One region of the Companilactobacillus sp. genome, then DNA from elsewhere that is predicted to be linked to it. Evidence: predicted binding sites of a transcription regulator. Region 1 holds the regulator's gene; each other region holds the start of a gene.
What was found. The regulator HrcA, encoded in region 1, represses chaperone genes, less so after heat shock. The targets are predictions, from matches to a motif close to TTAGCACTCNNNNNNNNNGAGTGCTAA.
Positions count from the first base shown of each region.

Region 1 (11,231 bases):
CATACGACCGAGTGGGGTTTGACGATCAACTTCCATATAACCTGATCCATGACACTTACTACATGTAATCGGTTCGGTACCTGGCTTAGCACCATTTCCGCCACAGGTAGCACATTTTTCTTCACGGTTGTATGAAATAGTTGTCTTCTTACCAAAGACACCTTCTTCAAAAGTCAGATCCATTCTGTATTGAAGATCTGAACCTTGTCGTGGTGAATTAGGATTTTGTTGACGGGCTGTACCGCCGCCAAAGAATTGGCTGAAAATATCTTCAAAGCCACCAAATCCTTGGTCTCCGCCACCGCCGAAACCGCCAAATCCTTGACCAGCTCCACCATTCATACCGGCAGAACCATATTGATCATATTGGGCACGTTTTTGTGGGTCTTTAAGAGTTTCATATGCATCGTTGATCTGTTTAAACTTTTCTTCAGCATCGGGAGCTTTGTTAATATCTGGATGATATTTCTTTGAAAGTCTCCGGAATGCATGTTTTATGTCATCTTGTGAAGCGTCTTTATCAACGCCTAGCACGTCATATGGATCTCTGTCAGCCATTAAAAATCACCTTTATATGAAAGTTGGGACAAATTACTTTGTCCCAACAGTCTAATTTATTGCAACAACAAGATTATACCAGTTTAGCTAGTCATTATCTTTAGTTGTATTATTTTTTATCTTTGTCTGGGTCGACTTCTTTGAAGTCACCATCAACAGTCTTGCCGTCATCTGATTTACCATCAGAACTGTCAGAACCAGTTGCTCCAGCTGCACCTTGTGCACCATCAGCGCCACCTTGTGCTTGTTGAGCTTGTTGATATAGTTTAACTGACAAGTCTTGGATGATCTTATTCAAATCATCACGTTTTGACTTCATTTCTTCAATATCGCCAGAGTCTTGAGCTTTCTTCAATGCATCGCGAGCATCTTCAGCTTTCTTGATCTCATCGTCAGATACTTTACCCTTAACGTCTTTTAGAGTCTTATCTGTTTGGAACAATGCTTGTTCTACATCATTCTTAACATCGACTTCTTCCTTACGTTTATTATCTTCAGATTCGTGTTCCTTAGCTTCTTTCATCATTTGATCGATTTCTTCATCGCTCAAACCAGATGAACTCTTGATAGTGATCTTTTGTTCCTTATTTGTTCCCATATCCTTAGCAGATACGTTAACAATACCGTTTTTATCAATATCAAATGTAACTTGAATTTGAGGTACGCCACGAGGAGCTGCAGGAATGTCTGTAAGTTGGAAACGACCTAGGGTCTTGTTGTCGGCAGCCATTGGACGTTCACCTTGTAGTACGTGAATATCAACAGCACTTTGGTTATCTGCAGCAGTTGAGAATACTTGTGATTTACTTGTTGGGATAGTTGTATTTCTATCGATCAACTTAGTAAATACGCCACCCATTGTTTCAATACCTAATGATAGAGGTGTAACGTCAAGTAGTACAACGTCTTTAACATCACCAGAGATAACACCACCTTGAATAGCAGCACCAAGGGCAACAGCTTCATCAGGGTTGATTGAGTGATCAGGTGTCTTGCCTGTCCATTTTTCAACAGCTTCTTGAACGGCAGGAATACGTGTTGAACCACCGTTTAAGATAACCTTGTCGATGTCGCTGTTTGAAAGACCGGCATCTTTAAGTGCGTTGTCAACAGGAGTCTTAGTTCTTTCAACCAAGTCAGCTGTCAATTCGTCAAATTTAGCACGTGTCAATGTTTCTTCCAAGTGAAGTGGACCATTAGCACCTGATGAAATAAATGGCAAGCTGATTGTTGTTTGGCTTACACCAGACAAGTCTTTCTTAGCTTTTTCAGCAGCATCCTTCAAACGTTGAACAGCCATCTTGTCTTGTGACAAATCTACGCCGTTCTTAGCTTTGAATTGTTCTACTAACCAATCCATGATGTGTTGATCAAAGTCATCACCACCAAGTTTTGTATCACCGTTTGTTGAAAGTACTTCGAAAACTCCGTCTCCTAATTCAAGGATAGAAACATCAAATGTACCACCACCAAGGTCATAAACAAGGATCTTTTCGTCACCTTTGTCATTGTCAAGACCATAAGCTAATGCAGAAGCTGTTGGTTCGTTAACGATACGTTTAACGTTTAATCCGGCAATCTTACCAGCATCCTTAGTAGCTTGTCTTTGTGAATCATTGAAGTATGCAGGTACAGTAACAACTGCGTCTGTAACTTCTTCACCTAAGTAGTCTTCAGAGAATTTCTTAATGTATTGTAGGATCATTGCAGAAATTTCTTGTGGAGTATATGATTTGCCGGCTACTGTAACTTTGTATCCAGCTTCACCCATATGTCTCTTAATAGAAGAAACTGTATCAGGATTTGTGATAGCTTGTCTTTTGGCAACTTCACCAACTTGAATTTCACCATCTTTAAATGCAACAACAGAAGGAGTAGTTCTAGCACCTTCTGGGTTAGCGATAATCTTTGGAGAACCACCTTCAAGAACAGCAACAGCTGAGTTTGTAGTACCCAAATCAATACCGATTACTTTAGACATATACAAATACCTCTTTTTTTATAATTAATTATTGTGCAACTATTACCATTGCTGGGCGTAAAACTCGATCATTGAGTTTGTAACCCTTTTGAAGAACTTGAACGACTGTATCAGCTGGATGATCATCATCTGCTGGAACAGTTTGAACAGCTTGAGAATCATTTGGATCGAACTTTTCACCAACATTATCGATCACTGTAACGTTATTATCATCAAATGCCTTGATCATATGTTGTTGAACCATCTCGACACCTTTTTTCAACTGTTTGCCAGTTTCATCAGTTGCCTCGACGGAAAGAGCACGTTCCAAATTATCTAATACTGGAAGAATTTCCTTAGCAAGCTTTTGTCCATCATATTTAATAATGCCGGCAACTTCTTTCTTTTGTCGTGCAGCCATATTTTGGATTTCAGCTTGTGAACGGATGTATTTATCTTCCAATTCATCGTTCTTTTTTTGTAAGTCTGCAATTTGTTTTTCCAAATCAGCAGTCTTATTAGTTTCAGTCTTTGAAGTTTCCTTCTTAGTTGAATCCTTTGCCTCTTTAGTTGCGGCATTAGTTTCGTCTTCAGAAACCTCAGTTTTCTTTTCCTTCTCTTTATCTGACATTACAGCCTCCCATTTCATGAATCATCATACCTTGAGTAATAATCTATCAAGCGTTTTGCTAATTCGGTTCTAAACTCGCCGAGCAGTCCTATCAATTGCGAATAATGCATTGTCGTTGGACCTAACAGAGCGATGATACCCTTACCATGATGACCGACGTCATAATTTGCTGTGATGATACTGTAATTCTTCAACGCATCTGAACCAAGTTCACTACCTAGACGAACACGGATTCCATCGTTTGAAGAATTAGGATCAAGTAATTTTTTCAAATCATTACTTTGGTTAATGATTGAAAAAAGCGATTGTACTTCTTCCATATCGTTTCCATCAGCGTAATTTAATAAGTTCAATTGACCGTCAACGAAATACTTATCTGAATCTGCTTTCTTGAAAAGTTCATCGACCATGTCGACTAATCCATTAGCTGAATGCATGTAATTAGATAAGATCATTGGTACATCGTCATGTAACATTTGAATTACTTTTGGTAAAGGTTGACCGACTAATTTATCGTTGACAATTTTGACGAATTTCTCGATCAATGAACTATCAATTTCGTCGTCAACTGTGTAAATGTTACTCTCAACATTATTGTCGCTAGTAACTATGATTGCCATGATCTGGTGCGAATTTAATGGAACGATTCTAAAACCAGTTAAAAGCGTACGATTGCTTTCTGGACCTAACGTAATTGCAGTGTAACTAGTTAGATGAGAAAGAATCTGAGCAGATCTTTCGATGATGTCATCGAGTTGATGATACGTTTGGCCAAAATCCTCATCAATCTTTTTGGCAATATCTTGTGGCACAATACTAGGTTGAACCAAATAATCTAAATAATAACGATAGCCGTTAATTGAAGGGACACGTCCGGAGGATAAATGAGTCTTCTCGAGATAGCCTATTTCCTCTAGAGTAGCCATTTCATTTCTGATCGTTGCCGAACTAACATGAAACGGCAATGCGTTCATTAACGTTTTGGATCCAACCGGCTGGCCGGTATCTGTAAAAATGCGCACGACTTCTCTCAAGATTGCATCTTGACGTTCCGATAACATTATACCGTCCTCCTTTTAGCACTAAACATATTGGAGTGCTAACAATGTAAAATATAACAATGTAGCCCTTATGTGTCAAGTAATGACTTTCAAATAATTCATTTTTTTCAGAAAGAATTCATTGCTATTAAAAATCAATATTTTTATGAATCAATTCACAAAAAAACTGAGAATCGCATCACTACGACTCTCAGTTTACTTATTTATCATAAAGAAATGACTTTGAATTTTCACGGTCAAGTTTCAACTGATCGACCAATCCCTGGGCTCCGTCAAATTTAACTTCGCCACGTAAATAATGCAGCCACTCAATCTTGACGTCTTGTCCATAAATATCTTGGTCAAAATCAAATATATTGCATTCTACGGTAACACCAGTATTTTCTGAAAAAGTTACGTTATAACCAACTGAAGTCATTGAATCGTACCACTTGTCACCTACTAAGATTTTAGTGACATAGACTCCGATAGATGGAATCAGTTCACCTTTTCCGACAGCTAGATTTGCTGTTGGAAATCCCAGTGTCCGACCACGTTGGAGTCCATGAATAACGATTCCAGAATTTTGATAAGTATATCCCAGTAACTCATTAGCTTCGTCAATTTGATTATTTTCAATCAATTCTTTGATCGAAGTTGAACCAATTTTTTCTTGATCAAATGTCTGTTTGGGAACTGTGATTATTTTGAATTCATCATGCGAATAGTTAGGCAAAGTTTCCATATTAGCAATGTCTCGCTTGCCATAAGTATAATCAAACCCAGCGACCACATATTTAGCGTGCAATCCGATCATGTAGTCATCGACAAACTCTTGTGGAGACAACTTAGAAAATTCTTCGGTAAATTCAATGAAGTACAAATAATCAACACCCAATTGTGCAATGAGTTCTTGTTTTCTATTTTCAGAAGAAAGATATTTAAAATTTTGTTCTTTTTGATAGACCACACGAGGTGACCGATCAAATGTAAAGAGAACCGATTTTAAATTATGCTCATGTGCCAGATCAACACCTGTTTTGATGACTTTTTGGTGTCCCAAATGGACGCCATCAAAAAATCCCATAATCAAAACGGTATTTTCGGTAGGTATTTCGTAATCTTTAAGTGGGTGTGTTACGTGCAGTGTCTTCATATCCATCTCTTCTATTCATTCTTTAATAACATAATATCTGGAACCCAAGTCTTACGTTGCGTATCCCATTGATAAATTGCCTTAGTGACACCATCTTTAGTCACACGTAAGTCTTGTTTGATATCTGCATCTGGAAGATCCAAAAATCCACCATGCGATACTTTGATATCCCATTCTTCGTTTGAGAGTTGATGTGCCGGAATATAGTCCAATACATCATCAATGCTTTTTATAAAATCCGTACTACCTGATTCTACCATTGATTCAATATCTGACAATTTGAATGTGTCGTCCAAAGTATATCCCGCGCTTTTAGTCCTCGTCAATTGCGACATGAAAGCTGGTAAATTCAATCGCTCGCCAAATTCGACAGCCAAAGTTCTAACATAAGTCCCCTTTGAACAACGGACGTGAAATCTTAGTGTTTGTAATCCAGTCGTTTGATCAAATTTAGGATCTCCCAAAATATGAAAGTCATAAATCATAATATCTCTCACTGGTCGCTCAACCGTTTCTCCAGCACGAGCATATTCATACAATTTTCGACCGTTAACTTTTACAGCTGAAAACATTGGTGGAATCTGTTTTAATTCTCCGGTCATGCTTTGAAAAGTTTCGTTTAGACGATCCAATTCAATTGGATGTTCAAGCTTAGTCTGCTCAACGGTATCTCCTTCACGATCTTCTGTCGTCGTAGACCGACCAAGTGTTATTTCTCCCTCATATTCCTTAGGTGAATTGGTGAGAAGATTAACTAATTTAGTAGCCTGACCGACGCAAATAGGCAAAACGCCATTAACTAACGGATCTAATGTACCTGTGTGACCAATTTTTTTAGTTTTGAGAACTTTTCTCAACACATATACATAATCGGAACTAGTTTTTCCTATTTCTTTATTTAAAGGAACGACACCATTCATAATTTATCTCCACATACAAAAATTACACCTAATCAGCTATGCAATTAGATGTAATTTAAATTATTTAACGATTTTGTTCATCTTGATGAAGCTTAGCAATTAATTTATCGATCTTTTCGCCATAGCGAACTGATTGATCCTGTTTAAATTCAAGTTCAGGAACCTTGTATAAGGTCAATCTTGAACCCAATTCTCCACGAATTAATCCTTTGGCTTTATCTAGACCTGCTTGTGTCTTTTCTACATCACTCGCCTTTTCAGACAAAATGCTGTAATAGATCGTAGCTTGTTGCAAATCACCGGTCATTTCGACACCAGTAACTGTAACGCCTTGGACACGAGGGTCTCGAACACGTTTAAGTAAAATATCATTTACTTCTTTTTGAATTTCTTGTTCAACTCTACCAATACGATGTTTCATAATTTTATCCCCCTATTTGACAGGAACTTGTTCCATCACATAGGCTTCAACTTCGTCGCCAATCTTGATATCGTTGTAATTTTCGATAGTGATACCACATTCGAAGCCAGACTTAACTTCCTTAACGTCATCTTTGAAACGCTTGAGAGAAGCAAGTTTACCTTCGTACTTAACAACACCATCTCTAATAAGTCTTACACCGCTATCACGTGTGATGCTTCCATTATTAACAATACATCCAGCGATAGTACCGATCTTAGAAACATTGTATGTTTCACGAACAGTAAGATTACCTGTAACTTTTTCTTCGTATACTGGTTCAAGCATACCCTTCATAGCAGCTTCGATTTCATCAATTGCTTGATAAATAACTCTATGAAGTCTGATATCAACATTTTCTTCCTTAGCTTGAGTTCTAGCTTGAGCAGTTGGACGAACGTTGAAACCAATGATGATAGCATTTGAAGCAGATGCCAAGTTGACATCACTTTCAGTAATAGCACCAACGGCTTGATGGATGATGTTTACTCGTACACCCTTAACTTCGATCTTCTTAAGACTTCCGGCAATGGCTTCAGCAGAACCTTGAACATCGGCTTTGATAATAACGTCGACAGTCTTAAGTTCTCCTTCTTTCATTGTTTCAAACAAGTTATCTAATGTAACAGGGTTTGTGTTTTGACGTTCCTTTTGAAGAGCACGACTAGCACGCTCTTCACCAGCTGCACGAGCTGTCTTTTCATCATCGAAGACAACGAATTTGTCGGCAGATTCTGGAACATCATTCAATCCAGTAATTTCAACTGGTTGTGAAGGCAAGGCCTTCTTAACTTCTTTACCATGGTCGTTAGTCATAGTTCTGACACGACCATAAGTATTACCAACAACAACTGGATCTCCAACGTGAAGAGTTCCTTGTTGAATCAATAGTGATGCAACTGGTCCACGGCCCTTGTCCAATTTAGCTTCGATAACAGTACCGACAGCTTTTTGATCAGGGTTAGCTTTAAGTTCCAAGACATCAGCTTCAAGGTTGATCATTTCAAGTAATTGGTCAACGTTTGTACCCAATTTAGCAGAAATATCAACAAAGATAGTATCCCCACCATAATCTTCAGGAACTAAGTCGTATTCCATTAATTGTTCTGTAACGTGTTGTGGATTTGCACCTGGTTTATCAATCTTGTTAACTGCAACGATAATTGGGTCGTTAGCAGCTTTGGCATGGTTGATAGCTTCAATTGTCTGTGGCATAACACCATCATCAGCAGCTACAACTAGGACAACAATATCAGTGATATCAGCACCACGGGCACGCATATTTGTAAATGCAGCATGTCCAGGTGTATCTAAGAATGTAATTAAACGATCTTGAAGTCTTACTTGATAAGCACCGATATGTTGCGTGATACCACCTGCTTCACCAGCAGTAACGTGTGTATGTCTCAAATGATCAAGCAAGGTTGTTTTACCATGGTCAACGTGTCCCATGATTGTAACAACTGGTGGTCTTGGTTGTTGATTTTCAGTATTCTTGCTTTCTTCTTCAAAGTACTTGTCGATATCAGCGACATCTTCTTGAACTTTTTCTTCAGCATTAATACCGTAATCAGTAGCCAACAACTCAATTGTGTCCTTGTCTAGTGATTGGTTTTGGTTGATCATGATACCGAGCATAAATAATTTCTTAACGATTTCTGCTGGTTCACGATGCAAAATCTTACCTAAGTCCTGAGCATTCATACCAACTGTATAAACCAGTGTTTCTGGTAATGGACGTTCTTTTCTTTGTGGCATAACCTTCTTAGGCTCATTGTTACGTTGACGTTGTTGTCTCTTTCTTTCCTTCTTCTTCTTACGAGTTCCGAATGGGTTAGCGAGATTTGTCTTGTGGCCAAAGTTACGGTTTGGAGTTGCATTTGGCTTCTTGTATTCTGCCTTTGGAGCTTCAACCTTTGGAGTTGCAGTAGCTTTTGCCTTAGCAGCGGTGTTGTTAGCATTTGCTGCTACTGGTCTTGTACTGTTGTTATGGTTGTTGTTGTTATTGTTGTTAAAGCGTCTGTTATTATCGTTAGGACGGTTGTTTGAACGATTATTATTTGGACGATTATTGTTATTGTTTGAGCGATTATTGTTGTTACTGTTGTTGTTATTGCGTCTATTAGTATTAGGACGGTTAGTTGTACGACTTGCATCTTGGATGTTTGTCTTATACTTCTCTAGATACTTGTTACCGGCACTTTGTCTAGGTCTTGGTGCTTGAGCAGTTTGTTCACGTCTGACGTTGTTGTTGTTACGACGGTCGCGAGATTGAAAACTGCGGTTATTGTTGTTGCTGTTTGAACCATTATTACGTTGGTTATTGTTATTTGAACGGTTGTTGCTTGAACCATTGTTATAACGGTTGTTGTTATTAGGGCGATTGTTGTTATTGTTTGAGTTCGCATTATTAGTCGTATGGTTACGATTGCCATTTTGATTATTGTGCGAATTATTATTGTTGTGACCATGGTTATTATTGTGTTCAAAATGACCACGGTTAGTCTTATTTGGATCACGTCTTACTGCAGTGATCTTGATCTTAGTCTTGTGATCACCTGACTGACCTTTATTTTCGCCCTTGTCAGCTTTTGGTGCAGCAGAATGTTCTGCAGGTTTTGAGGCAGGTTTAGCAGCAGGTTTCTTAGCTGATGAACCACCCTTAATTGCAGAAACAATTTTCTTTTCATTACCTTCATCAACGGATGAAGAAACAGTTTTAACGTCTAGACCTAATTTTGCAGCAGCATCTAATACAACTTGATTCTCAACACTATTTTCTTTCGCAATAGTATAGATTCTCTTTTTTGCCATCCTATCACACTCCTTATTTTTTCATAATGTCATTTAACCTTCTAGCAATTCCAGTATCAGTTATACCCATAACTTTCCTATCCTTACCAATTGATTTTTTTAATTCTTCACTTGTAAAACTATCCACTACGGGTACTTTATAAAAAGTAGTTTTGTCATTTATAGTTTTGTGAGTTCTAACACTACAGTCACTTGCCATTATAACCAATTTCACCGTATTGTCACGAACTCCTTGTAAAGTTAGGTCAGTCCCACTAACTATTTTGCCAGCTCGGACTGCAATTCCTAAGAAATTTAAGAATTCATTTTTCAATGTTTCTTACCTAAATCACCAAACAAATCCATTCTAGCCTTTTGATGATCAACGAATTCAAACAATTCGTCATAAAAATCTGGTGAAACTTTCTTTGAAAATACCTTTTCAAGCACTTTCTTAGATTTAGCTTCTTTGATTGCGTCGGGATCAAGACCAACATATGCACCTCGACCAGACTTCTTGCCAGTAGGATCGATGGAGATGTTACCTTCTTTATCTCTGACTATTCTGACCATTTCCCTTTTAGGAAACATTTTATCTGTCAAAATATCTTTACGCATTGGTACCTTACGAGTTGCCAATTCCATCTCCCCCTTTATTATTCGTTTGAATCAGAATCAGAGTCGTTGTCGTTTGAATCTGTTTCATTATCAGAACTATCGTTTGGAGTTTCTGATGATAAGTCGTCACCATTTTCAATGTCATCGATGTCAACATCTTGGTCGTCATCGTCAACGAATTCAACTTGTGACTCTGGTTTGATATCAATCTTGTATCCAGTCAATTTAGCTGCTAAACGGGCGTTTTGACCTTTTTTACCAATTGCCAATGACAAATGATAGTCAGGAACGATTACCATACATTGTTGCTTGTCTTCATCGTCAAATTGAACAGCAATTACTTCGGCTGGATTCAAGGCGTTGGCGATATAATCTACTGGATCATCAACATAAGGAACTACATCAATATTTTCTCCATTTAATTCATCAACAACTGCTTGCACACGTGCACCCTTTGGACCAACACAAGTTCCAACAGGATCGATGTCAGGATTGTCTGATTTAACAGCAATCTTAGTCCGATCGCCAGCTTCACGAGCGATTGAAACGATTTCTACTGTTCCATCATAAATTTCGGGAACTTCTTGTTCAAACAAACGTTTAACTAAGTTCGGATCGGTTCTAGAAACAAACACTTGTGGTCCCTTAGTTGCGTTTTCGACTTTCGTAACATAAACGCGAACACGGTCACGAGGATTGTATGTTTCATTTGGCATTTGGTCAGATTTTGACATAACAGCTTCGATCTTACCAAAACTAATGTAAACAAAACGATTATCGCTACGTTCAACGATTCCTTGAATTATTTCATGTTCGTATTGGCTATATTCATTATAGATGATATCGCGTTCAGCTTCACGGATTCGTTGCATAATTACTTGTTTAGCTGTTTGAGCAGCGATCCGTCCGAAGTCTTTAGGTGTAACTTCTTCTTGAATATGGTCGCCAATTTCATAACCTTTACTGATAGCTTGTGCGTCTGCTAATGAGATCTCCAAGCGATCATCTGCAACTTCATCAACTACTTCCTTGACAGAGTATACATGAATATTGCCTTTTTTAGCATCAAATTTAACTTCAACGTTTTGGGCTTGA
Region 1 covers NZ_JAKVLR010000001.1:200,702-211,932, reverse strand. The annotation lists gene dnaJ (molecular chaperone DnaJ) at 1-558, opposite strand, end outside; gene dnaK (molecular chaperone DnaK) at 668-2,539, opposite strand; gene grpE (nucleotide exchange factor GrpE) at 2,568-3,149, opposite strand; gene hrcA (heat-inducible transcriptional repressor HrcA) at 3,164-4,210, opposite strand; gene ribF (riboflavin biosynthesis protein RibF) at 4,410-5,345, opposite strand; gene truB (tRNA pseudouridine(55) synthase TruB) at 5,357-6,265, opposite strand; gene rbfA (30S ribosome-binding factor RbfA) at 6,330-6,686, opposite strand; gene infB (translation initiation factor IF-2) at 6,699-9,539, opposite strand; gene LKF16_RS01020 (L7Ae/L30e/S12e/Gadd45 family ribosomal protein) at 9,553-9,852, opposite strand; gene rnpM (RNase P modulator RnpM) at 9,849-10,157, opposite strand; gene nusA (transcription termination factor NusA) at 10,175-11,231, opposite strand, start outside.

Region 2 (11,231 bases), 2.3 Mb from region 1:
GGATATTTTTGAACAATTCCAAATTACTCTGTGCATTGTGGTCCATAGATAAATAAGCCGAGATCTCATAAGTCTGAGCGGCTTTTAAATGGTCCAACGAACGCATTTGCGTCTTGATCAAATAACTGATCAATAACTTCAAAGTATCGACCTGTTTGTCATCTGTGACCTGTGAAAAATCAAAGCTGTAGTTATCTTCTAAGTCAGTAATTCTAGAAATCAAAATACCCAATTTTCTAATTGGATCAAGATATTTTTTTGGAAAAGTTTCTAGGACTACAGTTTCTTTGGTATTGAGATTTTGCATTTCATTGATCAAGTCTAATTGATTGTCGACTGAGGTAACTTTGACTTCACCGGTTGACAGGTCAGCATATGCTAAACCAAAGTTGCCCTTACTGGTTGTGATAGCAGTGATGTAATTATTTTCAGTTGCTTGATTGGCGTTGTCCATGATCGTACCAGGAGTGACCACGCGTGTTATCCCACGTTTAACCATTCCTTGTGCATCGGCTGGATTTTCCAATTGGTCGCAAACAGCAACCTTATAGCCCTTATCGACTAAGGTATCGATGTAGCTTTCGACAGCCTTGTGTGGAACGCCGCACATAGGAATGCTGTCGTCAGCTTTTTTGTTACGAGATGTCAGCGTCAGTTCTAGTATCTGTGAACCTTTGACGGCATCGTCATAAAACATTTCGTAGAAGTCACCGACTCGATAAAACAAAAAAGCATCTGGAAATTGTTGCTTATATTCCAGATATTGTTCCATCATTGGTGTCTCTTTAGTTTTTTGTGGCATGAATTTCCCCCACCATTATCTATTGTAAAAATTTTTTGTTATCAGGATTAATTACGTAATTTTTGATACTTCTTGCGTAGTTAGTTTGATCATTGATGTCGACAACACAGAAGCCGATTTGCATCCGGCCGTCTTCATCTACTTCATGTTTAGTTGGACGTTGGGTCAAGAAACGATTGATGACTGGACCACGGGTTATGCCGAGAATCCCATCATAAGAACCCGTCATCCCAACATCAGTTAAGTAAGCAGTTTGTTTTTCAAAGACACGTGCATCATTAGTTGGCACGTGAGTATGGGTCCCAACCACTGCAGCAACTTTACCAGTTAGATACATACCTGTGGCGATTTTTTCGCTAGTAGTCTCAGCGTGAAAATCAACGAACTTGATGGCGTCCTTTTCTAAAGTTGGAAGCAATTTGTCAAAGTTATGAAATGGATTATCTAACGGCTGCATCATAGCAGTTCCCTGCATGTTGATGACATAAACTGTCTTTTGATTGACCTTGACCTTGATGATCCCAGTTCCGGGAACTGAGTCACCAGGAAAATTGTAAGGACGCAATACCTTTTTCTTCGGGTCGTTGTACAAATCAACAACTTCCTTGCGGTCCCAACTATGATTTCCACCAGAAACCACATCAGCACCCGCAACAGCAATTTTTTGATAAGCTTGCTCATTAATGCCCTTACCATTAACGGCATTCTCGCCATTAACGATAGTTAGTTGAGGCTTAACTACTTGCTTGATCTGCGGTAAATAAGTCTCCAAAGTTTTGATACCAATATTGCCGACGACGTCCCCGACGAAAAGTATTTTCATATTATAAAAGTCCCCAATCTATACCTAACCATTGTACCAAAGAAACACCTGTTCGGGTATTTCAAAAGGCCTTAATTTCCTATTAATAGAACTAAATAACGGATACCAATTATAGCAAAGAAAAACATCCCTGAGAAATGTTCAGGGATGTAGTATTTAATTATCAAAAAAATCATCATCTATCTCGAATAATTCCAAGCTTTGTTTAACTTGTACGCCAACTTGATACTGAAGCATCAAGTTAGTAAGTTGGATTCCATCAATCAAGACAATAGAAAATGATTTAGCTGTCTCAATTGCGCTTTCAGAGAAGTGTGAAGTAGTAATAAACACACCTCGATCGGCATGTATTCGTGATAGCGCACCAAAAAAACGATCAATCTCAGGTCGTTGAACGACATTTGATTCCTTGTATCTTTTTGCTTGAAGATAAACTGTATTGGTACCAAGCGGATCTTGGTTGATAATTCCATCAATGCCAAAATCATTTGTTGGCTGTGTTACTTTGGCAGTCCCGTTATTTCCCTTGTATCCCATTTTTGTCAGTAATTTTACAACTAATTTTTCAAAAAAAGTTGGTTCTGCCTCTTGAATACTTCTCAGCAAATTAGTGGCAATTTCGTTATTGTATAGTTCAGTTTTAGTTACCAGTTCTTCAACCACATTATCATCGGATTCGTCATCAACAGATTCATTCTCAATATTCTTGCGCTTATTACGTTCCAGTAATTCTTTTTTGTGTGAGACATAATCCGGAAGTGAATGTATTTTTTTCTCTGTTAATTCCGATTTATCTAGTTTGAGCAGTTCTTTCCCCAGCGTTGTAATTTCATAAATTGCCCTTGAAGGTCTCTCAATACAACCACTGGTAAACAACTCACTTATACCCCATTTAACACGATCCTCAATCATAATCGAGTCTGGATTATTAATATAAGTTGCTTGACGTAACTCATCCGGTAACTCTAAAGAATCAGAAACATCTTTCGCAATTTTTTTAGAATGAACTGGTCTCCCATCACTTAAATATTCCAATATTAGCGGAATCATCGCATCCCAAGTTGGAATTCCATGACGACCCAACTTCAATTCTTTATAATTCATTAAAAATATCCCTTTTTCTACTTTTGATTTAATCATTTAATTATATCAAAGACGGATGAGACAAATTTTTCACTAAAAAAAAAAATCCAACTTCTCAGTTGGATTTTTGTATATCTATTTTTGTTCTGCTAAAAACTTCTCCTCATCAAAGTTCTTAGTAAACTCTGCCAAATGTACTAGGTTACGTAAGTAATCATGCGTTGAGGCTTCGTAATGATATTTAAGTCCTAAATCGTAGATGTATCCGTTGATGTAATCTACTTCAGTTGGACGGTTCTTGTGCAGGTCTTGATACATTGATGGGTAATGTAATGGCATGTTGGTTGTACTTGCCATCTTGATTGCTTGCCATTCTTCTTCACGTGTATTCAGTAGTTGAATATTGGCACGTTCACAAACGTCAAATGCTTCGTTGATCAATTGACGTCCTAACTTTTCCGCAGTTGGTGCTTGGATGAATTCACCCATTCGAATTTCAAACATTGTGCATAGTGTATTCAATACGGAGTTCAAAATAACCTTTGACATCAAGGTTCCCATGAAATTAGTTGTTAATTGCGGATTCAAATTAGCCTTGGTAAATTCTTCAACGATCTTATGAGTCATCTCATCAGGGGTTTCATTTTGGTTAACAACTTTCATTGAACCTGCGCCAGCTGGTCCCATGAAATCGACATCGCCAGGTCCGTTCAATACTGTAGCAATCATGGCTGTTCCGCTAAGAACCTTGTCAGAGTCGAAATATTGATTCAATTTTTCAACATGTCCAATACCATTCATTGGTGCAATAACGTATTGCTTGTCATTGAATAAATGTTTGCATCGCTTCAAAGCGTCTGCCAATTGCATTTGTTTAACAAAGACGATCCAAACATCAGGGTTACCTTGGTAATCTTCTGGTGAAAAAATATTTACTGGCACTAAATGTTTATTTTGTCGGTCACGAGATTGGTAAACTCCGCCTTGTTCTTTAATTGTTTCAACAGATTTGTCCCAAATTTCAACGAAATCGACTGGGAAGCCCGCATCCTGCAACAGCAATCCATACCGTAACCCCATTGCGCCTGCGCCTAATACTGCATATTTCATAATAAAAACCTCCCAATTAATAATGTAATTGTTAAAGATTATTAACTTATTTCTAATTAATGTCAAATCTATTTAAGAATAAAACGTATCAAAAGGGTTGGCATAACGATTTTTAAATTAGAAAACCAATTAAACAGAGTAAAACATACAATAAATCACGAACTTTTTTGTATACAATATATAGGATACAAAAATAGAGAACTTATTCAATAAGTCCTCTACTCCAATATTTATCCTAAATGTGTATACTGAATACTTACCTAGAAAGCTTGTAGCACCAAAACTGCAATAATTGGAACTACTAGTGATGGTAAAAGATTTAAGACGCTAATCTTCTTGATCTCTAATAATCCTAAGCCTGAGGCTAGAATCAATATGCCCCCGACAATTGTCAGCTCTGTCACCATGCTAGTATTGATCGAATTTTGGAGTAGCATGGCGATTGCATAAATACTGCCCTGCCACACGAAAACCGCACCAGCTGCGATTGCGATTCCAAATCCAAATGTTGAGGCCAAGACGATCGACGTTATCCCGTCTAATGTTCCATTGGTGAACAAGAAGGTATAGTCGTGATTCAATGCTGCTTGAATTGGTCCCAGGATCGACAATGAACCAATACAGTACAACAGGATTGCTGTAGCTAGACCTTCTGCCAAATTTCCACCAGAGAATCGACCGACTAAATTATCGAAGTGCTTTTGAATGTTTAATATTTGTCCAATAACACCACCTATTGCGAGACTGACGATGAACAAGACTGGATAGTGGCTCTTTGGCATATTTTGAACCACAGCGTTGATTCCCACGACCATTGCCACTAGTCCTAATGCCTGAGTCAAAATAGTCTGGTACTCCTGTTTTAAACCTTTATGTAAAAATTTGCCGATCAAGCTTCCCACGATGATCATGCAAACATTATAAATTGTCCCTATCATAACTGATCCCCTTATCGTTCATTAGAAATATTATAAACTCTCAAGTGACTAGAGGGTCAATTGTTTTTTATAACCGGAACGCGAATTTCAGTCACGTATTTCTCGTAATCATCGGTGATACCATAGTCGATCAACGAGGTCTCAATCGCATCCCCGACAATCTCCAGACTATTCTTTTGGCAATAATCAACTAATTGTGAATATGACTTACTAGCGTTCTCATGCGTGCCGTGAAATCTGACTCGCAAATACTGGCCTGCTGATAAAGTGGCAGTCGCATCTTCAGTATCGCCAGGCTCCAAAATCAACAACAGACCACTGTATTGACCAAATTGGCCTTTCAATAAATTAGTCCGACTGAGTCTCAAAGCAATTTTTCCTAAAAAAATATTCTTATCGAGACCGTATTTTTTACGTAGTGTCGTGATAGGAAACTCAATGTCTTGCGTTGGTTGATAATTTTCATCTAACGAAATGATGGACACTTCTGGTAGCTCGATCAATTCCAATTTATCCAGAGTGCTGTTTTGCGCATCCCGAACTTGATCAAGTCTCGCATCGATCCGACGATTAACATTTTCCAGCGCCAGAATTTGTTGTTGAACTTGCTGCTTCTGTTCACCCAACATTTCCTGCAGACGTGAAATATCACGGGCCTCAAAAAAATCTTTGATCGCATCGATGGACAAATTCAATGCTCGCAAATAAGTGATGACATTCAATCGTTCAAACTGCTCAGTCGAGTAATAGCGATAATGCGATGTATCGTCAACTTTAGCTGGCTTCAATAAGCCCACCTCATCGTAATATCTCAAAGTCGGGATCTTGATGTTAAAAAGTTTTGATAGTTGGCCAATCGAAAATAGTTCGTCCATATTGTTTACCTCAACACAATCATAACAAAAAGAAGGAACCGCAAAACAATGCGATTCCTTCTTAACGGTATTTATTTCTAATGTTTCTCAAGTGTATTCGTACCTAACTCACCATGTCGGTTTGTTGGGGTTTTGATGGGGAATGATTACATCATTCCGCCCATGCCTGCAGCTGGGTTAGCAGCTGGAGCAGCAGGTGCGTTTGGATCATCCTTGTCAGCAACAACAGCTTCTGTTGTTAATAACAATGCGGCAACTGATGCAGCATTTTGCAATGCTGAACGTGTAACCTTAGTAGGGTCAATGATTCCGGCATCGATCATATTCTCCCACTTGTCAGTAGCAGCGTTGTAGCCGACTTCTTTCTTTTCACCCTTCAAGTGTTCAACGATAACTGAACCTTCAAGACCAGCATTTTCAGCAATTTGACGAACTGGTTCTTCAAGGGCACGTGTAACGATGTTGATACCTGTTTGAACATCGCCTTCACCCTTAACTGCCTTAACAGCGTCAAGAATGTCAACTAATGCTGTACCACCACCAGCAACGTAGCCTTCTTCAACAGCGGCACGTGTAGCGTTCAATGCATCTTCGATTCTGTATTTACGTTCTTTAAGTTCTGTTTCTGTAGCAGCACCAACTTTAACAACAGCGACACCACCAGCTAATTTAGCTAGACGTTCTTGAAGCTTTTCCTTGTCAAAGTCTGAAGTTGTTTCAGCGATTTGTTTCTTGATTGTTTCAACACGTTCTGCGATGGCGTCTTTATCTCCGGCACCTTCAACAATAGTTGTGTTGTCTTTTGTAACAGTTACCTTACCAGCAGTACCTAATTGGTCCATTGTTGTATCTTTAAGTTCAAGACCAAGGTCTGAAGTAATAACTTGAGCACCTGTTAATGTAGCGATATCTTCAAGTTGAGCCTTACGACGGTCACCAAAACCAGGAGCCTTAACAGCAACAACGTTGAATGTTCCACGGATCTTGTTCAAAACAAGTGTTGGCAATGCTTCACCATCAATATCGTCAGCAATGATCAACAATGCTTTACCTTGTTGAACGATTTGTTGTAGCAATGGCAAGATGTCTTGGATGTTTGAAATCTTCTTGTCTGTGATCAAGATGTAAGGATTGTCGAGATCTGCTTCCATCTTGTCGTTATCTGTAACCATGTATTGTGAAATGTATCCACGATCAAATTGCATACCTTCAACAACATCAAGTGTTGTATCAATACCCTTTGATTCCTCAATTGTGATAACACCATCGTTACCAACTTTTTCCATGGCATCAGCGATAAGTCCACCAACTTCTTCATTAGCTGAAGAAACTGAAGCTACTTGAGCAATATCCTTTTTACCTGAAACCTTGTGTGAGATCTTGTGTAATTCATCAACTGCAGCCTTTGTTGCCTTTTCGATACCAGTTCTGATACCAACAGGGTTAGCACCGGCTGTAACGTTTTTCATACCTTCTGAAATGATTGATTGTGCTAATACTGTAGCAGTAGTAGTACCATCACCAGCGATATCGTTAGTCTTTGAAGCAACTTCAGAAACAAGCTTTGCACCCATGTTTTCAAAGTGGTCTTCAAGTTCGATACTCTTTGCAATTGTTACACCATCATTTGTGATCTCTGGTGAGCCATAGCTCTTTTCAAGAACAACGTTACGACCCTTAGGTCCGATAGTTGTCTTAACTGTGTTAGCAAGTTTGTTAACACCATCTAACATTTTAGAACGTGCATCTTCTGAAAATTTAATTTCTTTAGCCATTTAAATTCCACACTCCATAATTTAATAAGTTGTTTTATATATGCCTGATTAATTATTCAACGATTGCCATGATATCTTTTTCGTGAAGGATTAGGTAATCTTTATCGTCATACTTAACTTCTGAGCCAGCATACTTATCAAAAAGAATCTTGTCTCCGGTCTTAACTGTCATAGGTAATACTTTACCCTCTGGTGTTGTTGAACCAGCACCGACAGCAACTACCTCAGCTGTTTGTGGCTTTTCTTTGGCGTTGTTAGCAAGAACAATGCCACCAACTGTCTTCTCTTCTTCTTTATCGACTGTTACAATAATTCTGTCTCCAAGTGGTTTTAACAATTTATATCCCTCCGATGAATTTTTAATTAATATTAATTTAGCACTCGAACATCTCTTGTGCTAATCACAACTTTTATATTAACATTTTATTTAGAACATGCAAGTATTTACATCACAAAAAAGGGAGTTTACATGAAAAATTCTACTAACCAACTTATTACTATCTTAATGTATCTAGCTTTGATCCTGCTCGGGACTGGATTATCAATGGCCTCAGTTACTGGGCATATCTACTTTGCTATCGAAACTATTGCTGCCGTATTAGCAACTGGGATCATGATCTATTTGGTTCATGAAAATGGTGCAAATGACGTTGAGTCTGAAAAATTCGATTATCGTAAAGCTATCACTTGGACTTTAATCGGAGCCATCGGTGCCATTGTCATCCAATACGGACTCGGAGCTATCGAAGGATTGCTGCACGTTCAAACTTCTTCTCAAAACACTTTGACCTTACTGACCTCAGTTAAAGGGTATCCATACTATCTTGTGTACGTATTAATATGTGCGCCAATTATGGAAGAAATTATTTTTAGACGAGTCTTCTTTGCAAGCTTGATCAAACCAACTAATATTTATTGGGCAGCAATCATTTCATCCCTACTGTTTGCCTTCATGCATCAAGATACGCGATTTATTATTTATGCCATCATGGGAGCTTGGTTCTGCTTTGTTTACTATCGTTCAAAAAATATCTATGTCAGTGCAGCAAGTCATATTATAATGAACGGAGTAGTTCTAGCACTCGCCTTCGCCTAAAAAATTAGTTTGGAGTCTATCATGAAATATTCGCCAGAAAATGTTAAAAAGATTTCCGAGTTGGTCGACCAATGTCTCAGTGATCCAGAGATTGCTGACGACAAATATCTAGTCGACATTCTTGGAGAGATTAATCAAAAAGTAAAATATCAAAAACGATTTAGAAATATGCTCAACCTCAGAAAAGAAGCTGGCGTATTCTCCCGCAAGCATGGTTTTAAAATGCCTGAATACCTCAATGAACTGATCAACGTTTTAAACGACGTTTTGATCAATAAGGGGTCAAAAAACGGCTGGTTATCAGCCTTTCATAATTTGGATTAAAAAAGTGCCTCTCAATTTTATAAATTGGGAGGCACTTTTAAATTACGCGATTATTTATTTTTCTTACGTCGATTAAATGGACGCGTGATTCCTCGTTTGAGGACTTGGAAGAATGTCAACGACTTAACTATCCGGTCAGCATCGATATGCTCTCTGATAGCACGTAAGACCTTCTTGGGGTCTTTGGATGAGAAACTGAACATGCCGTTCTTCTTTGTCTTTAAGGCAAAGCGTGGAATCCACTTTCCACCAAACATAACTGAGACGACTACATAGTCAACTTCAGTCCAAGGAATTTGAATGTAGTTCTTCTTGTCACGGTCATCGTAAAACTCAAATGCTTTATCGCCGACCATTATTTTGCCATAATCAGTCAACCCTAGATGCGAGGTCGCATCCATGACTAACTCGGATTTTTTATTTAAAGATTCAACCATTTAAAAGCTCCGTTCCAAAACTAGATAACTATATTATAACCAATCATCAATCAACACAAAATGGTTGGCTGTTCGTAACGCTGATCACTGCTCATTATCTCTGAATGTCAGTGCCCGAATCAAATCAAACAATCCGACCAAGAATACAACTAAATCGATCCACCAGGACTTGGTGAACGGCTGCTCTCTGACCAGCCAGAAAATGATCAACATGAAAAATAGTCCAAAGTAAAAATCTGCTTTTTTATAAAACTTCGTATTGAATTTCATGTTCTTAACATATCACACTTCTAGTCGTTTCAAGACCTATAGTATAAAAAAAGATGAACTCAAGCGAGTCCATCAGTTTTTGTCGAATAATTATTACATCAATCCGATTACGTGGAATACAACACCAACTACGAATAATCCAAGGATCAAGATAATTGGTGATACTTTCTTCTTCAGAAGCCACATACATAAGAATGTTAGTAATAGAGCTGCAAGTCCTGGAATCAATAGATCCAAGTTATCTTGCAAAGTAGTAACTTTAGTTGCTGTAAGAGATAGTCCAGCATGTTGTTGGATCAAAGCTTCCTTAATTCCTTGTGCACCGGATGGAAGATGGTTCCAATCGATATAAGCACCCTTTGAAAGCTTATTTGTAGCAACAACCGGTGTGAATTTAACAACAACCCAACGGTTGATCAATGCCCCTAAGATAAACATACCTAGAATAGAAGCACCTTTTGTAACATCTTGTAGCAAACCACCTGACATATCTTCGGTGATCTTTGAACCGGCTTTGTAGCCAAGTTCTTGTGAGTACCACATGAAGGCCATACGAATAGCATTCCATGCAATGAAGTAAAGGATTGGTCCCATGATATTACCAGTCATAGCAAGTGAAGCTGCAATAGCACCAATAATAGGCTTAATTGTGAACCAGAACACAGGATCACCAATACCAGCCAATGGACCCATCATACCAACTTTAACACCTTGGATGGCAACGTCATCAACGGGAGCACCGTTAGCACGTTCCTCTTCCAAAGCCATAGTAACACCTAAAATAGGTGAAGCTAAGTATGGGTGACAATTGAAGAATTCCAAGTGACGCTTCAATGCGGCAGCACGATCTTCTTTTGTCTTATATAATTTTTTCAAAACTGGGATCAATGAGTAAGCCCAGCCACCATTTTGCATACGTTCGTAATTCCATGAACCTTGAAGGAAAGTTGAACGCCACCAAACGGCTATACGATCTCTTCTAGAAATTTTAACTTGATCTGCCATTTTAATCTTCCTCCATTTTAGTAATTATCTATGATGTCACCGACCGGATCTCCCGTGTTGGAATCTCCTGCACCACTGCCACCATTACTTGAACCTGAACCACCAGATTTAGATAGTGTTAAGTAAATAAGAGCAAGTGATAGACCAATAGCACCAAGACCGATAAGTGTTAATTTTTCGATAGTAGCTAAAACGAATCCGATTGCAAAGAATGGCCAAACTTCACGTGAAGCCATCATGTTGATAACCATTGCATAACCAACGGCAACAACCATACCACCACCTAGAGCTAAACCATCTGTTAACCATTTAGGCATAGCAGTTAGCATGGTTCTAACAGGACCAGCACCGATTGCAAGAATCATAGCTGCTGGGATAGCAATACGTAAACCTTGAAGTGCGATAGCAATATATTGCCATATTTCAATTTTTCTAAAACTACCTTCTTCGGCAGCTCTATCCATAATATGAACAATACCAGTACTAATAGTACGAACTAAGATAGTAAGTAATAGTCCGGCAACAGCCAAAGGAACGGCGATAGCAATAGCTGAACCGACACCCTTTTGACCTTGGCCACCTAAGACCAAGATAATAGCTGAAGCAACAGCAGCAAGAGCTGCATCAGGAGCAACAGCGGCACCAATGTTTGCCCAACCTAGAGCAATCATTTGTAAAGTACCACCTAAGATC
Region 2 covers NZ_JAKVLR010000001.1:2,550,681-2,561,911, reverse strand. The annotation lists gene mutS (DNA mismatch repair protein MutS) at 1-802, opposite strand, end outside; gene LKF16_RS12290 (TIGR00282 family metallophosphoesterase) at 822-1,625, opposite strand; gene LKF16_RS12285 (restriction endonuclease) at 1,782-2,729, opposite strand; gene LKF16_RS12280 (ketopantoate reductase family protein) at 2,844-3,818, opposite strand; gene LKF16_RS12275 (DUF554 domain-containing protein) at 4,079-4,756, opposite strand; gene LKF16_RS12270 (MerR family transcriptional regulator) at 4,813-5,631, opposite strand; gene groL (chaperonin GroEL) at 5,778-7,406, opposite strand; gene groES (co-chaperone GroES) at 7,459-7,743, opposite strand; gene LKF16_RS12255 (CPBP family intramembrane glutamic endopeptidase) at 7,876-8,502, shown strand; gene LKF16_RS12250 (hypothetical protein) at 8,524-8,826, shown strand; gene LKF16_RS12245 (DUF956 family protein) at 8,877-9,263, opposite strand; gene LKF16_RS12240 (hypothetical protein) at 9,348-9,533, opposite strand; gene LKF16_RS12235 (PTS system mannose/fructose/sorbose family transporter subunit IID) at 9,627-10,538, opposite strand; gene LKF16_RS12230 (PTS mannose/fructose/sorbose transporter subunit IIC) at 10,556-11,231, opposite strand, start outside.
Region 2: groES (co-chaperone GroES) is a predicted target of HrcA. The motif match lies at 7,781-7,807, and genes of this name have one in related genera.

Region 3 (11,231 bases), 780 kb from region 1:
TATTTAGTAGATCAAGCCTTGTATTTTGCTAGATTAAATAATTTTTCCAACGATTATTTGATCCAAGAGCAAAATTTAAACGACATCGTCAAAGCTTCCATCAGAAATAATAAACGTAATTTCATCAACAAACGCATCAGTATTAATTTGAATATCACTGATGACAAAGTTTTGACTGATGAAAAATGGCTCAGTTTCATTCTGAACCAGATCATCGCTAACAGTTTGAAATATACTGACCAAGGCGGTCGCATTGAGATATTTACCACGACCGATGAAAACGATATTTCGCTTCACATTAAAGACAACGGAATTGGGATCGAGCCACAAGACTTGAGCCGAATTTATAAAAAAGGCTTTACCGGATCAAACGGCCGCAAGACCGGCAGCAAAGCAACCGGTATCGGCTTGTACTTAGTTAAAAAGATGATCGATAAATTAGGTCATCAAATTTACGTGAAATCTACCGTTGGCAAAGGAACCGAAACAATCATTACCTTTGCTGACTTGCCATATTACCAATAAAAAAGTGTCCCATAATCAAACAGACTTTGAAGTTTGTGATTATAGGGCACTTTTTTCTAAAAATATTAAACTCTCGTATATACCTGAATATAGTCGTTATTGCTTGATCGAAGAACAATTCTCTCCGTATTAGTTTTGATAACTTCTGGAATATCATCACCCCAGTCAGTAGCACTTAATGCTATTCCCTTCGGATAAAAACAAAAAGATACGAAGGCCGCACCGGCATCACCCATAATTTCTAAAGCTCCATTATCATTTCGAAATTGTGCCGGATTGGATTGATTGTTTCCACCTGTAATCATATTTCCTGACAAGGTACTATCCATATTAACAATCTGAGAATTGGAAATGGTTATCTTATCATCTGGATTTACTGGTCCCCAGTGGCTGCCAGTCATGTCTTGATGATTGGCACTTGTGGCCACTTCCTTCCAATTACCAACTATACTTGCATACGATCCATTCTTGATCTCATTTAAGTTCATTGCTGGCGTCTTGGGTGGTTGTGGTGCTGCATTTGTTTTTTGTACTGGTTTATCAGCAGCAACATTATTTGCTTGCTGGTTGTTTTCAGCTGTAGATTTCTTTGGCTCAGCTGGTTTCTTTTTCTTATGAGCAACTTTAGTTGTTGTGTCCTTTTTAGCTGACGCTTTAGTTGTTGAATTTGCTTGGTGGCTACCACAACCACCTCACAACAATAACGAAATCAGCGACAAACTGAGCAAATATTTATTTTTCATTGTGCTTCCCCTATCAGAATTTAATCATGATCCCTGTAAATTTTTCCAAAAAAAATGAATTACATCAAAATTTAAACTCTGACGTTTGCTAACTGTCAACGAAATACACCTTTCTCAAATGCACAAAAATAGCTTGGTCCCATCTGGAATCCAAGCCATTTTGCTATATTTTTCTTAAAGTCATTGCATTCAACGAAACGATCACGGTTGAAAGTGACATTACGATTGCACCGACGGCAGGACTGAGAATAAAGCCTATTCCTGCTAGAACGCCGGCTGCTAGTGGGATAGCGATGATATTGTAGCCTGCTCCCCACCATAAGTTTTGAACTTGTTTACGATAAGTTTCTTTTGCTAAATCCAAGAACTTGATGATGTCATGTGGATCACTATTGTACAAAACAACATCAGCTGAATCGATGGCAACATCAGTCCCTGCACCAATGGCAACGCCAATCGTGGCACTGGCTAAACTTGGTGCATCATTGATACCATCGCCAACCATCATTACTCGATGACCATCTAATTCGAGATCTTTTATCACTTGATGCTTATCTTCGGGCAATAGTTCAGCTTTGAACTCATCAATTCCGAGTTGTTTAGCAAAGTTAATTGCCGCTGCCTTATTGTCACCAGTCAACATAATTGGCGTGATATTCCGCTGTTTGAGTTCTTTGATAAACTCGATAGAATTCTTCTTGACCTTATCTCCTAAGGCGACAAAGCCGATCACCTTGTTGTCGACAACTAGATAGCTGACGGTATTCCCTTTATCCAAATAAGGCTGAACATTTTTGGCATCAAATTTAATTTCGTGTTCATTTAGATATTTCATGTTAACTAGTAAATATTTTTGAGTAGAATTTTCACCGCTCATACCATAACCTTTGATTGCTTGAACATTTTCGAACTTCTGCGGATCAACCTGATCAGCTTTGGCTTTGGCCATAATGCCACTAGCAATCGGATGACTAGAACCTTGCTCTAATCCAGCCACAAAGTGAAGGATGTCTGTATCAGAATATTTATCAGAGGTTGATTTCAAACCATTCACAGTGAATTTACCTTCTGTTAGGGTACCCGTTTTATCCATTGCAACGTAGTCGATGTGACGACTATTTTCAATGGCTTGGTTATCACGAATGATCAATCCGTTAGTAGCCGCAATAGATGTGCTACGCGACATTACAAGTGGGATTGCCAATCCTAAGGCATGTGGACAAGCAATGACCAAAACGGTCACTAACCGGTCTAAAGCCACGCTGACTGATCCAAAAATCAACCAGTAAATGAATGCGATGATTCCGACTGACAATGCTGCATAAAATAGCCAGCCAGAAACCTTATCAGCTAATACTTGAGTTTTTGATTTACTGTTTTGAGCATCAGAAACTAGCTTGCTGATTTGTGACAAATATCCTTCATCGGCAGTTTTAGTTACCTGGACTCGGATGGTACCTTCACCATTGATCGAACCGCCAACGACTTTATCGGCTTTTTGCTTACGAACAGCTTTAGATTCCCCTGTGATCAACGATTCATTGACATAACTAGTTCCAGAGACGACCACACCATCAAGTGGAATCGACTCACCGGCCTTAACTTCAACGACACTGCCGGAAATGACTTGATTAATATCAGTTTCTACGATCTGGTCGCCCTTAACTAAATGAACTTGATCAGCGACCAATGAAGAAATTTTGTCCAATGCACTACCTGCTTGCATGGTGGACTTCATTTCGATCCAATGACCCAATAGCATAATGACAATCAAGGAAGCTAATTCCCAGAAGAAATCCATAATATGCTGGTCAGAACGTACCATATTATTCATTACAAAAGCATACAAACTGTATATGTATGCCACGCTGATACCCATGACGATCAACATCATCATGGCTGGTTTTCTTTCCTTTAACTCAGCTTTGGCTCCAGTAAAGAACGGCTTTCCACCATAAAAATATAAAATACTGGATAAGATCAAGACGATCCAATCAGACCCAGGGAACTGAAATTGAAATGGTAAATGCAGTCCCATAAATGGCGACAAAATGAATACTGGAATAGCCAAGACTAATGAGATCCAGAATTTTTTTCGTAAGTCTCCCATATCCATCATCATGCCACCGTGCATCATCATCATGTGTCCACTATGCATACCTGACATATCAGACATTGATGACATATCCATATTTTCATGATCCATGTGCATTTCGTCATTATTCATATTTTTCATTATTTGGCATCTCCCAAACAATCGCATTCGACCTTATCTGGCGCGGTCTCCTGCTTCTTATTGAGTAACTCGATCATATCGTTGATATCACTTTTTGAAATCTCAGAGTTTTGAATCAGATCTTCGATTGCTCTGCCTTTTCGCATACAGCACAAACTGTTGAACAAACGATTAACGTTTTGGTCAATGGCATCTTCTTCTTTGATTGTTGGCGTATAAATATACGGACGAGAAGTTTCATCAGCCTTCAAAAAATCTTTCTTCTGCAATCTGACGATCAAGGTCTTGATTGTGGCCTCTTTCCAGTCAATCTTGCGTTTGAGGTACATAATTGCATCTTTGCTAGTACCCTTGCCTAATGTCCAAAAAATCCGCATAACATTCCATTCGGCATCACTCATCGTTTCAATATTTCTCATGTGAATACCTCCATTAATTTACATTTGTAATCCTAATCAAATACAGTTTACATCCGTAAACGTAGATTGTAAAGAAAAAGACTAAAAGTACGCTTTTAGTCTTTTTATCGTATTCAATTCTAATTGTTACTAATTATCTAATAGGACATGCTCCACTGGCACAGTCTGATTGATCAACTAAATCTAAGTCTTTCTTATCATGATTGTCGTTTTCCTTGGCAAATTCTGTTGCTACGTCGCCATGGATCTCGCTTAATTTTTCAAGATATTTAGCCTTGCTGATTGGTTCCTTTGGTGCTTGTTCAAAGGCGTCTCCACTGTATGGCAACAATGATGTTGACTTGGTGATATGACGATATTGACGCATCAAAGGTGCAATTTCCTTACCTTCTTCAGGTTGGAAAGTAACTGTACAGCTGACAGCATTATCTGACCAATAAGTTTGCAAGAATGCTTGTGTGGCAAATTGTTCAGCAATTGAGACATTACCAGCTGATGCAAAGTTATCTGAATCAGCGTTTTCTGCCTTAACTGGGAACTCAACGCACATTGTATTCTTGGTATAAACATCAGGTTCGATCTTATAACCACATGCCTTCAATGCTGGAAGCAATGGATCAGTATCTTGGAATCTGATTCTTTGGATCAAGTAGTTTGAATAGTGGAAGTGCATACCTTCTGAAACACCTGCTAATTTAGCAACAGTACCAGATGGTTTAACAGTTGTGTGCTTAACTGAAGTATTGCAGTGCAATGTATCTGAGTATTCTTTATCAGCATCAACAACTGATTGATACATGTCTTCAACTTCTTTGACAATTTCTGGATCGTAAATAGGTTTCTTGTATGTTTCGCCTGTTTCAGAGTCTACTGCATCTTCAAAGTCAGTTACGACACGGTGGCCAAAGTTAGTTAAGATCCAGTCTTGGATACCAGACATTGAAACACCAATTCTTCTGTTCTTAGCAATCGCATTACGTGAAACTTCCCAGTCATAAGTGCTGAATGTTACACGTTTTGTATATCTAGCTGCTAAAGCAAAAGCTTCTTCCAAGTTCCAGCCTTGTTCGCTAGCAACTTGTGGGAAGATCTCAAATAAGTTGCAAGGTTCGCCGTTACTTAGAGAAATTTCGCCACAAGGGTTTGTTCCTTCAACTTCTGGATCTGCGTCTTCGTTGTAACCATCAATGATACGACCATAGTGTTGCGACAAGTCCAGGTTAACGATTCCGGGTTCCCCATTGTGTTGGATTGAATCAGCAATTGGTTGATAGTCGTTAAACATTGAATCAACAGCAACTGAGTTGTTGGAAGCCCAACGATGATGATAAAGTTTATCTTTATCTTGTTTCATAGTGATGAAGTCTTGGTCTTCAGCACCGCCAAGTGCTAATTCAGCTGAACGACGAACGTTACCTGCAACAACCGTCTTACCAATCATGTTGCCGATATCAGTAGCGTCAACTGATGATAACTTTTTGCCAAAGTTGTCGTTCAACAATTCGTTGATATCTTGGAGCATTTCAATCAATGGAACAGGACCTGAAGCAGTACCGCCAAAGCCCTTGATCTTTTCACCCTTGGCACGAATGTCAGTTATATCAAGCACGACTTGAGCTGTGTTTTCAGGATTTGTTTCACTAAAGTGGTTATCGATCATAGTAGCGTTACCTACGACCCAGCCTTCACGTGAATCTGGCATTTTATAGAAACGTCCAGCGTCAACATCATTGTTAGCTAACCATTCGTCACGGTCAACAGCACCAGCTTTAATTGATTCGTCATAAGATGCACTGTCCTTGCCAATCAAAATTGTCAGATCTGTTTTAACATCTACTGCTGGAATCTGTTCGATGTTTGAAGGAACGACTGAAAAACCAACGCCGCCACCTTTCATCAATTGGTCAAACATGAATGAATATGGCATTGAAACAGCCTTTGTGTCTTTATCCAAATATTCAGGCACGATGCGACTGTCACCATACTTTTGTGGTCTAACAGCGATAAACCAACAATTATTTAAAGCATCGCCATTTCTGTCTTGGTAAGGTGTACCAGAGATCCAGAGGTTTCTACCAGATGGTGTTGCTGACAATCCGTAAACTAATTTGAAGAGGTTCTTAGCCTCATCAACTAATTCGTTGTAATCTTGTGTACTGATTGTCTTAGCTTGCAATCTAGGGTCGAGATTAATGTTTCCTTCGATTACACGTTTAACTGTTTCGTCCCAGTTTTCTGTACGTCCTAATTCAGGAATCCAACGTGCATATGTTCTTTTATATGTGACCCAACCGAGTTCACCCCAGTGTGGTTTAATTTCTTCTTTGACTTGGTCAATAAACTCTTGACTAAGTTCAATTTTTGTTTTGATAATGTCCATTAAGCTCACCTCAGAAATATTTATAACACTACATATAGTAGCTCTTTTATTTCTGGTTAACAACATATAGTGTTAAAAATATTTTTTTGAAATGATGTGAAACAAATTTTTATCACGAGCTTCCGTCCGCCTGCCGTCTATGTGTGACAGTGTCAAGGAGCAATTTTTTCACAAGCAAAATAATGACAATAAAATGAAATTGTCATTATTTTGTCTTGCATATTGTTGTATTTAATGCCTGAAAAATTAATACAAATTTGGGTAAACATTCAAACTAGGTTTTAAGCAAAACTAATTTTTGGATAAATAATATTATAAAAAATAAGAAAAAAGCGAATATCTACCATAACATATATCGTGTTATCATTTATTCTGTTGAAAGTTATTTGTAAAACGATTATTTATTTACGTAAATAACCATATTTTTCAAAATCGCTCTGACAAGCTCTGAGAGTTTGAGTCTAATATCGTTTAAATCTATATTAACCTGACGTTAGATGCGCTTAAATCGGCCAAATTTGACGTCACTATCCAAAATTTTGTAACAGTTGGGAGCTTTTTATGAGACACCATCATCCATTATTATTTACCACCGTTTGGTCACTAGTAGTATTTTTCGTTTGTTTTGGTTCTTTATACATTCGATCACGGTCAGGTGGCTATCCAAAGATCAACGAGATCCAAATTCAAAAAGGCCAAGAGGTCCAGGCAAATGGAATCGATTTTACCGTCAAGGATATTCAAACTGACAAAACTGCAACCACTGTTGCAACTAACGTATTGATGCACATCAATCGTTCCCATCACAGTTTCTTGGGAATACAGGACCAGAATTACAAGCTCGGCAACAATATGTTTTTAAATATCCCTTACGGACAAAGTAAAACTGCGGAAACTATCACCGACGTCAATGGAAAACATCTTAAATTTAAGGATATTCAGAAGAAAAATTTAGATGTCATCGTCCATTTTTATGCTGATCGAGGTACTTATGAACAACGCAATCAGGTACCGGAATTTTCATTTATGATCCCTGGCAATAAAAACATTACCAAATACTCCATGAAAATAAGCTAGAAAAAAAGCCAAGCGAGAAATTCTCGTTTGGCTTTTATTGTTTAATTATTTTTCTAAGTATTCTTCAACTAACTTCTTGTTATCTTCGTTTGTAATGGATTCAGTTACAGCACGTTCTGCTAATTCTTTCAAATCAGCTGTGCTTAACTTCTTCATTAAACTTCTAACACGAAGAACTGAAGTAGCACTCATTGAGTATTCATCTAGACCCATGCCAAGAAGTAGTGGAACCATAATATTGTCTCCAGCAGCTTCTCCACACATACCGGCCCATTTACCCTCTTTGTGTGCTGAATCAATAACATGTTTAACCAATCTAAGAATAGATGGGTTATATGGTTGATACAAGTATGATACTCGATCATTACCTCTATCAGCAGCCATTGTATATTGAATCAAGTCGTTTGTTCCAATACTAAAGAAGTCAACTTCTTTAGCGAATTGGTCAGCTAATACAGCAGCAGCTGGAACTTCCATCATCATACCTAGTTGGATATCATCAGATACTTTGACGTTGTCAGCAACTAATTTAGCCTTTTCTTCTTCGAATACCTTCTTAGCATCACGGAATTCGTTAAGAGTACCAATCATAGGGAACATGATACGTAAGTTACCAAATGCAGAAGCACGTAGTAAGGCACGTAATTGAGTTCTAAAGATATCTTGTCTATCAAGAGAAATTCTAATAGCACGATATCCTAAGAATGGGTTCATTTCATCAGGAAGTGGTAAGTATGGCAAATGCTTATCACCACCGATGTCCATTGTACGGACAACAACTGGCTTGCCTTTCATACCTTCGAGAACTGTCTTGTAAGCTTCAAATTGATCATCTTCAGTTGGAAGTTCATCTGAGGCCATGTACAAGAATTCTGTACGGTAAAGTCCAATACCTTCAGCACCGTTATCAATAACACCCTTTAAATCGTCAGGTGTACCGATATTTGCGGCAACATCGAAATGTTTACCATCAGCTGTAACTGTTGCTTCACCCTTGAGTTTTTCCCATTCTGCTTTTTCAGCAGCAAAGTCTGAAGCTAGTTTTGCATAATGCTTTACATCTTCGTCTGAAGGTTTTAGTATGGCAGCACCATTCAAGCCATCAACGATGATCTTGTCACCGTCTTTAGCATCTTTAGTAATTGTGTCTGTACCAACAACGGCAGGCAACTCAAGCGAACGAGCCATGATGGCTGAGTGAGCTGTACGTCCACCGATATCAGTTACAAATCCCTTAACATATTTCTTGTTAAGTTGAGCTGTATCACTAGGAGTTAAATCATGAGCAACGATGATAACTTCGTGATCGATCAATGAAGGATTTGGTAATTCTACACCAAGTAAGTGTGCCATAACACGCTTTGTAACATCGCGCACATCGGCAGCTCTTTCTTGCATGTAGGCATTATCAGTCATACCTTCAAAAATTTGAATGAAGTTATTTGATACATCGCTTAATGCTTGTTCAGCATTAACCTTTTGATCTTTAACTTGTTGTTCAATAGCACCTGTGAACTCTGGATCAGCCAGAATCATCTTGTGAGCATCAAATACTTGAGCTTCTTCATCACCTAAAGATACTTTGGCAATATCTCTGATCTTCGTAAGTTCTGCATCTGATTTAGCAATGGCATCTTGCAAACGCTTGATCTCGGCATCAGCGTCTGTAATGCTCTTCTTGTCAAAAGATAGATCTGGTTGAACTAAAAGGTAAGCTTCCGCAGTGGCAATTCCATCACTGGCTGCGATTCCCTTGATAGTTTGAACCATTATTCAGCAAGTCCTTCCTTTGTCATTGTTTCTGAAATAGCTGAGATAGCGTCGGCAGCGTCGTCACCGTCAGCTGTGATTGTAACATCTGATCCTTGGCCAACACCAAGTGACATAACACCCATGATTGACTTAAGGTTTACTGATTTACCATTGAATTCGATGTTGATATCTGAACTGAATTTACTTGCAGTTTGTACCAACATTGTTGCTGGACGTGCATGAATACCTGTTTCTGCGATAATGTGAAAGTCTTTGTTTTCCATAGTTAATACCTCTTCATATTCTTAAATTCTGTAGATACTCTACAATCTTCAACTTTTAATTTACCATTATATAACAGCCTTCACAAGTGTTTTCTCTTATTTTAAGAGTGTCTATCCCCTTATATGATTGGTCGTACAACGCTTACAGGTTTTGTCATGAAAATCATCATTATGAAAAATTTTTATACACAATATAATAGAAGAAATAAAAAAATACGAATTCCAAGCCTTAGCACTTGCATACCTCGAGTGCTAATTGTATACTACCTGTGTATTCTGAAATAAGGAAAGGTGGGGTGCGAATGCTCTGTCAGAATTGCCACAAGAATCAGGCAACAATACACTTATATACAAGCGTCAATGGTAAGAGAACTGAAGTCAATCTCTGCCAAGACTGTTATCAGAAACTAAGAAATCAAGCTAGCGAGGGTATGAATAATATGGCAGAAAATCCATACGGTTTTTCAAGTTTTGAAGACCTCTTCAACGCTATGAATGGCGGTGCTCAGCCAAACAATGGTTTTGAGCAACAACAAGGTCCCCAAACGCAAGCCGGTCTTGGCGGTGGCGGTAATCGTGGTCGTCGTCCTGGAAATGGTGTGCTTGACCAATACGGAGTAGATTTGACTGCTCAAGCAAAGAAAGGTCAAATCGATCCAGTTATTGGCCGTGATAAAGAAATTAACCGAGTAATTGAAATATTAAATAGAAGAACTAAGAACAACCCAGTTCTAATTGGTGAAGCTGGTGTTGGTAAGACAGCTGTCGTTGAAGGTCTTGCACAAAAGATCGTCGACGGAGATGTCCCTGAAAAATTACAAAACAAACGTGTAATTCGTTTGGATGTTGTCTCATTGGTTCAAGGAACTGGTGTTAGAGGTCAATTCGAACAAAGAATGCAACAATTGATCACTGAACTACAAAAGAACCAAGACATTATCCTATTTATTGATGAAATTCACGAAATTGTTGGTGCTGGTAATGCCGAAGGTGGAATGGATGCAGGTAACGTTTTGAAACCTGCCCTAGCCCGTGGCGATCTTCAATTAGTTGGTGCTACAACCTTGAATGAATATCGGACAATTGAAAAGGACTCAGCTCTGGAACGTCGTTTACAACCTGTTCAAGTTGAAGAACCTTCAGTTGATGAAACGATTCAAATTCTCAAGGGATTGCAACCTAAGTACGAAGATTATCATCACGTGAAATTCTCACCAGATGCTATTAAAGGTGCTGCTGAATTATCAGCAAGATACATCCAAGATAGATTTTTACCAGATAAAGCAATTGACTTGATCGATGAAGCTGGTTCAAAGAAGAACTTGCAGATCAATCACGTTGATATGTCAGAAATCGATAATAAGATTTCAGATGCAGAAGTTCAAAAACAAGCTGCATTAAGAAATGAAGACTATGAAAAGGCTGCCTTTTATCGTGATCAAGTTACAAAGTATCAAGATATGAAGGAAAGTGCTAAGAAAGAACCTGAATCAAACTCAACCGTAACTGAAAAAGATATTGAAAAAATCGTCGAAGAAAAAACTAATATTCCAGTTGGTGAATTGAAGTCTAATGAACAAGCACAATTGAAGAATCTTGAACCTGATCTAAAGGCTCACTTGATTGGACAAGATAAAGCTGTCGGCGATGTTGCTAGAGCTATTCGTCGTAACAGAGTTGGTTTCAACAAGTCAGGTCGTCCAATTGGTTCCTTCCTATTTGTAGGACCTACTGGTGTTGGTAAGACTGAATTAGCAAAACAACTTGCTAAGGAACTCTTCGGTACTGAAGATTCAATGATCAGATTCGATATGT
Region 3 covers NZ_JAKVLR010000001.1:978,572-989,802, forward strand. The annotation lists gene LKF16_RS04905 (sensor histidine kinase) at 1-525, shown strand, start outside; gene LKF16_RS04910 (hypothetical protein) at 591-1,013, opposite strand; gene LKF16_RS04915 (heavy metal translocating P-type ATPase) at 1,432-3,504, opposite strand; gene LKF16_RS04920 (CopY/TcrY family copper transport repressor) at 3,504-3,923, opposite strand; gene nrdJ (ribonucleoside-triphosphate reductase, adenosylcobalamin-dependent) at 4,057-6,303, opposite strand; gene LKF16_RS04930 (hypothetical protein) at 6,865-7,380, shown strand; gene ptsP (phosphoenolpyruvate--protein phosphotransferase) at 7,426-9,150, opposite strand; gene LKF16_RS04940 (phosphocarrier protein HPr) at 9,150-9,416, opposite strand; gene LKF16_RS04945 (ATP-dependent Clp protease ATP-binding subunit) at 9,719-11,231, shown strand, end outside.
Region 3: LKF16_RS04945 (ATP-dependent Clp protease ATP-binding subunit) is a predicted target of HrcA. The motif match lies at 9,646-9,672, and genes of this name have one in related genera.